2 regions of the Rhodoferax mekongensis genome follow, and region 2 is predicted to be linked to the other one. Evidence: predicted binding sites of a transcription regulator. Region 2 holds the regulator's gene; the other holds the start of a gene.
What was found. The regulator LexA, encoded in region 2, represses DNA repair genes until DNA is damaged. The targets are predictions, from matches to a motif close to ACTGTATNNNNATACAGT.

Region 1 (3,534 bases), 1.6 Mb from region 2:
AACACATCGGGCAGCGTAAGCCAGGGGTAGACCTCGGGGCGCTGGCCATAGGCGCGGTCCAGCGCGTCCACCACCTCGGCCCCAAAGCGCCGCACCACGCCCCCGCGCGGCAGGGCCCGTAGCTGCCCCCAGGTGCGCACGCCCAAGCGGGCCAGCGTGGGCAGGTGGGCCTGGGCCGCCGCCAGGGTGTGCACCGGCAAGGCATCGGGCAGCACCCCACGCACCGGCGCGGCCTGCCCCACCCGGCAGGTGTGCACCTGCAGCGCCGCCAGCGCTATCAAAGAAGTAGCGCCTTGCGCATATTCCACCTGTGCTAGCGGCCTGTTTGGCTCTAAAAGTTGCTGCAGCAAGGCGGTGCGCCCGCCGAACAGGCGCTCGCTGGCAGACACCTCCAGCACCAGTGCTTCGCCCACGCGGGCCACCAGCGGCGTGAAACGCAGGGCCCACCATGCCAGCGCGGTGGAAGCATCCACCAGCGCAGGCTCGGTCGGGGCGGCCGCTGCATCAGGCGACGGCCGCAGTGCGATCCAGTGCATGGCCCGCCTCCGCTTCCATAAGCCCAACCGCATCGGCCCTACCGCGCGCCGCCACGGCCAGCTCGCCCTGCGCGGGCGGCAGCGGCGGCCACGGGAACGCCTGGCTCTCCACGCCGCCCAGCGCCTGCTGCTGAAATGCAGCGCGCGCGGCCTGTGTATCCAACGGCGTGGCAGACAACATGCTCCACGCTGACGCGCCGTTCTGCTCCATGCCCTCTGTCAAGGCACGGTTGGCGGCCAGTAACAAACCCAAACGCGGGCTGCGTGCCTGCAAATGCAAGGGCTCTGCCAAAGGCGGGCCGCGCCGCTTGAGGATGTCGACCTCCAGCCCGTCCAGCAACAGCCCTTGCAGCGGATGCCGGGCGCGGGCTATTGGCTGCACCAAGAGGCGCAACACGGCGGGTGATGCATCACTGCGCGCCCGGTCCGGCCGCATCACAAACAGCAGCTTGTGGTGCTCAGCCGCAGCCAGGTGCAGGCGACGCAGCTGGTCGCCCCGGGCCTGCGGTAACCAGGCCAGCACGGCGTCCACCTCGGCGCAACGCAGCAGCTGCTCGGTAGCCCAGAGGCGACCGCTCGCTTCATCTTTGACGCGCGTGCTCGCCCCTGCCGTGACCGACGCCAGCACCGACAGCAGCCGCCCCGAGCACAAGCCCAGCCGGGAGAGCGCCGGCGCAAACGGCAGCTGCGGCGGCCCCACCATCACCACCGGGCCACGCCCGCACGCCGCCAGCGCAGGCAGCAACAGACGCCACTCGCTGTGCGCACCGGCGGGTTGCAGCAGCTCCACCAAGGCACCCACCGGCCAACCGCCGCCGGGCAAATGCGCATCCAACAAGGCATCCCCTGTGGCCTGCACCGACTGCACCGGGCTCGCCAGAGTGTGCGCGTGCCAAACACCGGCGTGGATGTCCTGAGGGTCCGGCACACCGGTGGCAGAGGTAGTGGAATGGCGCGCAGCGCTAGTCATGGCAAGGGCTTTGACAAATTACTGTATTTTTAAACAGTATATGGAAAAGACCCCTGCTATCAAAATCAAGAACAGGGTTTGCAGGCCTGGCGGGCGCTGGCGGCTTGGCCGGTTTTGCTAGAGTGCCTGCCATGAACACCGCACCGTCTTTGGCCGCCCTGAAACCCCTGTTTGCATCGGCCTGGCACGATGCCGGCGCGCGCACCGACGGCACCGTGTTGTGCGACGCTCTGTTGGCCGCCTACTCCGAGCCGCACCGGCACTACCACAGCACCCAGCATCTGGCCGAATGCCTGCAAGGGTTTGAAGCCGTGCGGCATCTGGCACAGCGGCCTGCCGAGGTGGCGCTGGCACTTTGGTTTCACGACGCGGTGTATGACGTGCAGCGCCACGACAACGAGGCCCAAAGTGCCGCCTGGGCGCGGAATGCACTCACCACCGCCGGTGTGCAGGTCGAGGTGGCAGAGCGCGTCTACGAGTTGGTAATGGCCACCCGCCACACCAGCGTGCCCGCCGCGGGCGATGCGCAGTTGCTGGTGGACATTGACCTCTCCATCCTGGGCGCCGACGTGCAGCGATTTGCCCAATACGAGCAACAGATCCGCGCGGAATATGCCTTCGTGCCCGAGGACCTGTTCCGCACCAAGCGCAAAGAGGTGTTGCAGTCGTTTGCCGACCGGCCCCGCATTTATGGCTCCGACCATTTCCACGCCGCGCTAGAGGTCCGTGCGCGGGCGAATCTGGCGCGGGCGGTGGCTTAACCACACACCTCCATGAACACCCTGCCCGACTTCTGCTCCCCCGTCCCGCCGAACAAGGCGTACCGCCTGCTGAACCATGGCCCCACGGTGTTGGTGTCATCCGCGCACGCTGGCGAACACAACGTGATGGCCGCCGCCTGGTCCATGCCACTGGACTTCCAACCTCCCAAGGTGACAGTGGTCATCGACAAGGCCTAACTCGCAGACATTCCTTCCTAACGGAGCACCATACGTTTCATGCGCCTTCTCACTGTTTTTGTTGTACTACTCGTCTGCTTCATACTGGTTTTTGCTGAATTCAGTGACGGAGTCGTCGGAGATGGTCCCGGCGACTTTTATCGCTTCACCGCGGCGATCATCGCGATTGCATATGGTCTATTCGCCTACTTCCGGAAGATGTAGAAGAAATCAGATCGCCTCTCACGGCCTGCGGTAACTCACCTGCTGCTTGGCCCAGTACGACGAATTCAAGCTATCCAGCCGCACCGTGCCGCCGGTAGACGGCGCGTGCACAAAGCGGCCCTCACCCACGTAGATGCCGGCATGGTTGGCACGGCCGTTTTGCACGAAGACGACCAAATCACCCGTGCGCAGGCTGGGCTCGGGGATGCTGGTGCCCCAATCGATCAGGCCGCCGGTGGTACGCGGCGCCACGACACCGGCGCGTTGTTTGTAGACATAACCGATCAGGCCACTGCAATCAAAGCCGCTGGCGGGCGTGTTGCCGCCGTAGCGATAAGGCGTGCCCACGAGGCCGATGGCCATGACGGTGACGTCATTGGCTTGCTCCACGGTCAAACGGGCAGCAGATTGCGGTGCTGCTGCGGGCGCTGAGGGTGTCGTAGGCGCACTGGAACAACCCACCAACACCATCACTGTGCTGGCAAGCAGCAAACCCCACAGTGTGCGCATCACAGCTCCTCCACGCGCCGTCCGATCTCGGGCCAGCGGCTGCGAATGAACACCCAGGAGCACAGGCCCACGCACATCATCAGCACCGAGGCACTGGCCAAGCCGATGGTGGAATGCATGACCAGAGGCGACACCACCCCGGCCACGATGCCGTTGGCCGTAGAGCCCACAAACATCTGCAAACTCGACGCCATGCCCCGGCGATCCGGGTGCAGGTCCAGCACCAACAAGGTCACCACCGGCACCATGAGCGCCCAACCGAAAGCGAAGATGGCAATGGGAAATAGCGCCCAGCTCACATGTGCCTTGAACAGCAGATTGGCCAGAAGGTTGAGGACGCCAATGGTGAGCATGA
Region 2 (3,534 bases):
TGCGTGCCATGTGGCACGGCCACCGCATTGCGGTGCACGTCAGTCCTACGGCACCCGGCCCCGGTGTGGACACCCCGGAAGACCTGGAGCGGGTACGCCGCCTGATCCAAGACAAAGGCTCCATGGCTGTGTAGCGTCTGTAAGTTTGATGCCGGTGAGGGCGTGATATTCTCTTGAGCTAATCGCCCGTCATAAAAGAGCGCGCTGAACAAGGCGCCCACGGAGACGCGCTGGCTTTTCATTCAATCCGAGGTATTCATGAGACTGATTCTGTTGGGCGCACCAGGCGCTGGCAAAGGTACGCAAGCAACTTTCATCTGCCAAAAGTACGGGATTCCCCAAATCTCTACCGGCGACATGCTGCGTGCCGCCGTGAAAGCCGGCACGCCCTTGGGCCTGCAAGCCCAAGCCGTCATGGCCTCTGGCGGGCTGGTCAGTGATGAACTCATCATCAACCTGGTGAAAGAGCGTCTGACCCAACCCGATTGCGCCAAAGGCTTCCTGTTTGACGGATTCCCCCGCACCATTCCCCAAGCCGACGCGATGAAGGCAGCCGGTGTTGCCTTGGACTACGTGGTGGAAATCGATGTGCCATTCGAGGCCATCATCGAGCGCATGAGCGGCCGCCGCTCCCACCCGGCTTCGGGTCGTACTTACCACGTCAAATTCAATCCGCCCAAGGTGGAAGGCGTGGACGACGTGACCGGAGAGCCCCTGATCCAGCGCGATGACGACAAGGAAGAAACTGTCAAAAAGCGCCTGGATGTCTACAGCGCGCAGACCCGACCTTTGGTGGAGTACTACTCGGCTTGGGCCAAAAACGAGCCTGCGGCTGCGCCTCGCTACCGTGCCATCAGCGGTGTGGGCGATGTAGGCGATATCACCTCACGCGTTCTGGAAGCGTTGTCCAAATAGGATGGACTCTTCCAAGGAAAAAGCCGCTCATGCGGCTTTTTTTACGTCATCAGCTCCAGTATCAATTGCACCCTTGCCTTGACCGCCGAAAGGCCGGGATAGGTCCTGAAACCCTGCGACAATGCGCCGCTGCGTACGACCCCACCCTTGGAGCACCGGCTGGCCAGCGCGATCTGAATGCCACTTGCCGCAGCATGCTCCAAGGCAGATTGCATGCTTGCATTCACCGTGCCATTGCCTGTGCCTGCAACCACAATGCCCTTCAAAGGCGACGTTGCAGCTGCAGACGCTGCGCACAATGCATTCACGAGTGAATCACCCGCGCCGGCATAGTTCATCACAATTTCAACCCGCGGGGCCTGCACTGCCCCTGTATCGACTGCAAACACCGACTTGGGTTTTCCTTCCGCAGGCAAAGGGGACTGACACCAGCGCACACGCCCCTCCTCCACCCATGCCAATGGCCCCGCATCACCGGAATCAAAAGCGTCGACGCGGTAGGTATGGGCTTTTTGGACATGTTGTGCCGCATGCACAGCACCCGCACAAACCGCTAGCACTCCAGTACTGCGGGAATCCAAAGCTACCGTGACAGCATCCAGAATGTTTTGCGGACCGTCCGGAGTCAACGCAGTTGCGGGTCGCATGGCACACGTCAAGACCACGGGCTTGCCACGCCCCACACCGGAGAGGCAGAGATGAAGGAAAAAAGCCGTTTCCTCCAGGGTGTCCGTTCCATGGGTGATCACGATGGCGGCTACAGACTGATCGGAGAGGTGCTTCACACAGGCCTGCTGCAAAGCCAACCACACGGACCACTCCATGTCTTTGCTATCTATTTGCGCAATTTGCTCGCTCACGAGATCACAGCCCTGCAGGCGGTCGGACATCCCCGGCACAGCCCCCAGCAAGTCGGCAACGCTCACCTCGCCAGCTTTGTAACCCACATTGTCTGAACCACTGCTCGCTCGACCGGCAATCGTGCCGCCTGTGCCCAAAACCACGACTTTTCTGGAAGTCATACATCCTCGCTTGCCAAAATCAAAAAACTGGTTGAAAATACAGTTACTGGATAAGAAAACAGTGTGTATAGACACACAGCCCATCCAGAACTCAAGGAGCCAGTATGCTTGAAAGTCCGAAACTCACTGCCCGCCAGCAACAGATTTTTGATCTGATCCAAAGCGCTATCGCCCGAACGGGTGCGCCGCCCACGCGTGCAGAGATTGCCAGTGAGCTCGGATTCAAATCTGCCAATGCGGCCGAAGAGCATTTGCAGGCCCTGGCGCGCAAAGGTGTTATCGAACTTGTGAGTGGTACCTCACGCGGTATCCGGCTCAAGAGCGATGCGTTGCGCTCCATTCAGGAATCACGGCTGAAGCAATTCTCACTGCCCCTGCCAGGCCTTGCGCAATTGGCGCTTCCTCTGGTCGGACGTGTAGCAGCCGGCTCACCCATCCTTGCCCAGGAGCATGTGGATCAAACCTACTACGTGGAGAACAGCCTGTTTCAGCGTCAACCGGACTACCTGCTGAAGGTACGCGGCATGTCCATGCGCGATGCCGGCATCATGGACGGCGATTTGCTGGCGGTGCAGGCTACGAAGGATGCCAAGAACGGGCAAATCATCGTGGCTCGCTTGGGGGAAGAAGTAACGGTCAAACGTTTCCGCCGCAACAAGCATCTTATCGAGCTCCATGCAGAAAATCCGGACTACCAAACCATCGTGGTTGAACCGGGCGAACCATTTGAAGTTGAAGGTCTCGCCGTAGGCCTGATTCGTAACACCATGTTGATGTAAACGGGCGCGAACCATGACCATCAGTACCCTCGCCTTCAGCCTTTTGGAATGCGTTATTCCGTTGAAGTGGCTCGCCGGAAATCACCCAAAATCCCGGTACCACACAGCCGTAAATCACAAAAGCCCGACACATGCGGCACAAAATGCTACCCCTTTTGTAGCAGCTGACGCATACCGCACGTGCGCCAAAGCCTCCCAACCCTTGCAGCCAACGCCTTTGCGTATCGTGAGGGTCATTGAACGGGGGCAATCCCGCACCCACGTAGGCCGCATGGTAATTTCCGGGCGTATGGCAGACGTATGCGCAGAGCTTGATCGACTTGCAGCCTGCGAAGCTGCTTAATAAGCGGGGCGGGTAATCCCGCTCTCTCACGTCGCCGCAAGGCACAATGTCGTCTATGAACATAGTGATTCTTGACGATTACCAAGACGCAGTGCGCAAGCTGAATTGCGCTGCCAAGCTCGACGCCTACCAAGCCAAGGTGTACACCAACACCGTCAAGGGACTGGGCCAGCTCTCCGTCCGCTTGAAGGACGCAGATATCATCGTTCTTATCCGTGAACGCACTCAGATTGCCCGCGCCCTGATCGACAAACTTCCCCGACTCAAACTGATCGCCCAAACAGGTAAGGTAGGCGCTCATCTCGATGTGCAAGCATGCACCGAAAAGGGCATAGCCGTTGCAGAGGGCGTCGGGTCGCCCATCGCACCTGCAGAACTTACTTGGGCACTCATCATGGCGGCGATGCGCCGACTGCCTCAGTACATAGGCAACCTAAAGCATGGCGCATGGCAACAGTCCGGTTTGAAGGCTGGC

Region 1: a site for LexA is predicted at 1,527-1,544, ahead of imuA (translesion DNA synthesis-associated protein ImuA). Genes of this name have one in related genera too.

What each region holds. Positions count from the first base shown of each region.
Region 1 is NZ_CP132507.1:1,354,273-1,357,806, reverse strand. It holds gene RAN89_RS06660 (Y-family DNA polymerase) at 1-536, opposite strand, end outside; gene imuA (translesion DNA synthesis-associated protein ImuA) at 505-1,506, opposite strand; gene RAN89_RS06650 (HD domain-containing protein) at 1,638-2,267, shown strand; partial or broken gene RAN89_RS06645 (flavin reductase) at 2,280-2,462, shown strand; gene RAN89_RS06640 (C40 family peptidase) at 2,688-3,179, opposite strand; gene RAN89_RS06635 (multidrug effflux MFS transporter) at 3,179-3,534, opposite strand, start outside.
Region 2 is NZ_CP132507.1:2,975,271-2,978,804, forward strand. It holds gene kdsB (3-deoxy-manno-octulosonate cytidylyltransferase) at 1-134, shown strand, start outside; gene adk (adenylate kinase) at 259-915, shown strand; gene RAN89_RS14190 (asparaginase) at 957-1,937, opposite strand; gene lexA (transcriptional repressor LexA) at 2,042-2,716, shown strand; gene RAN89_RS14200 (D-2-hydroxyacid dehydrogenase family protein) at 3,115-3,534, shown strand, end outside.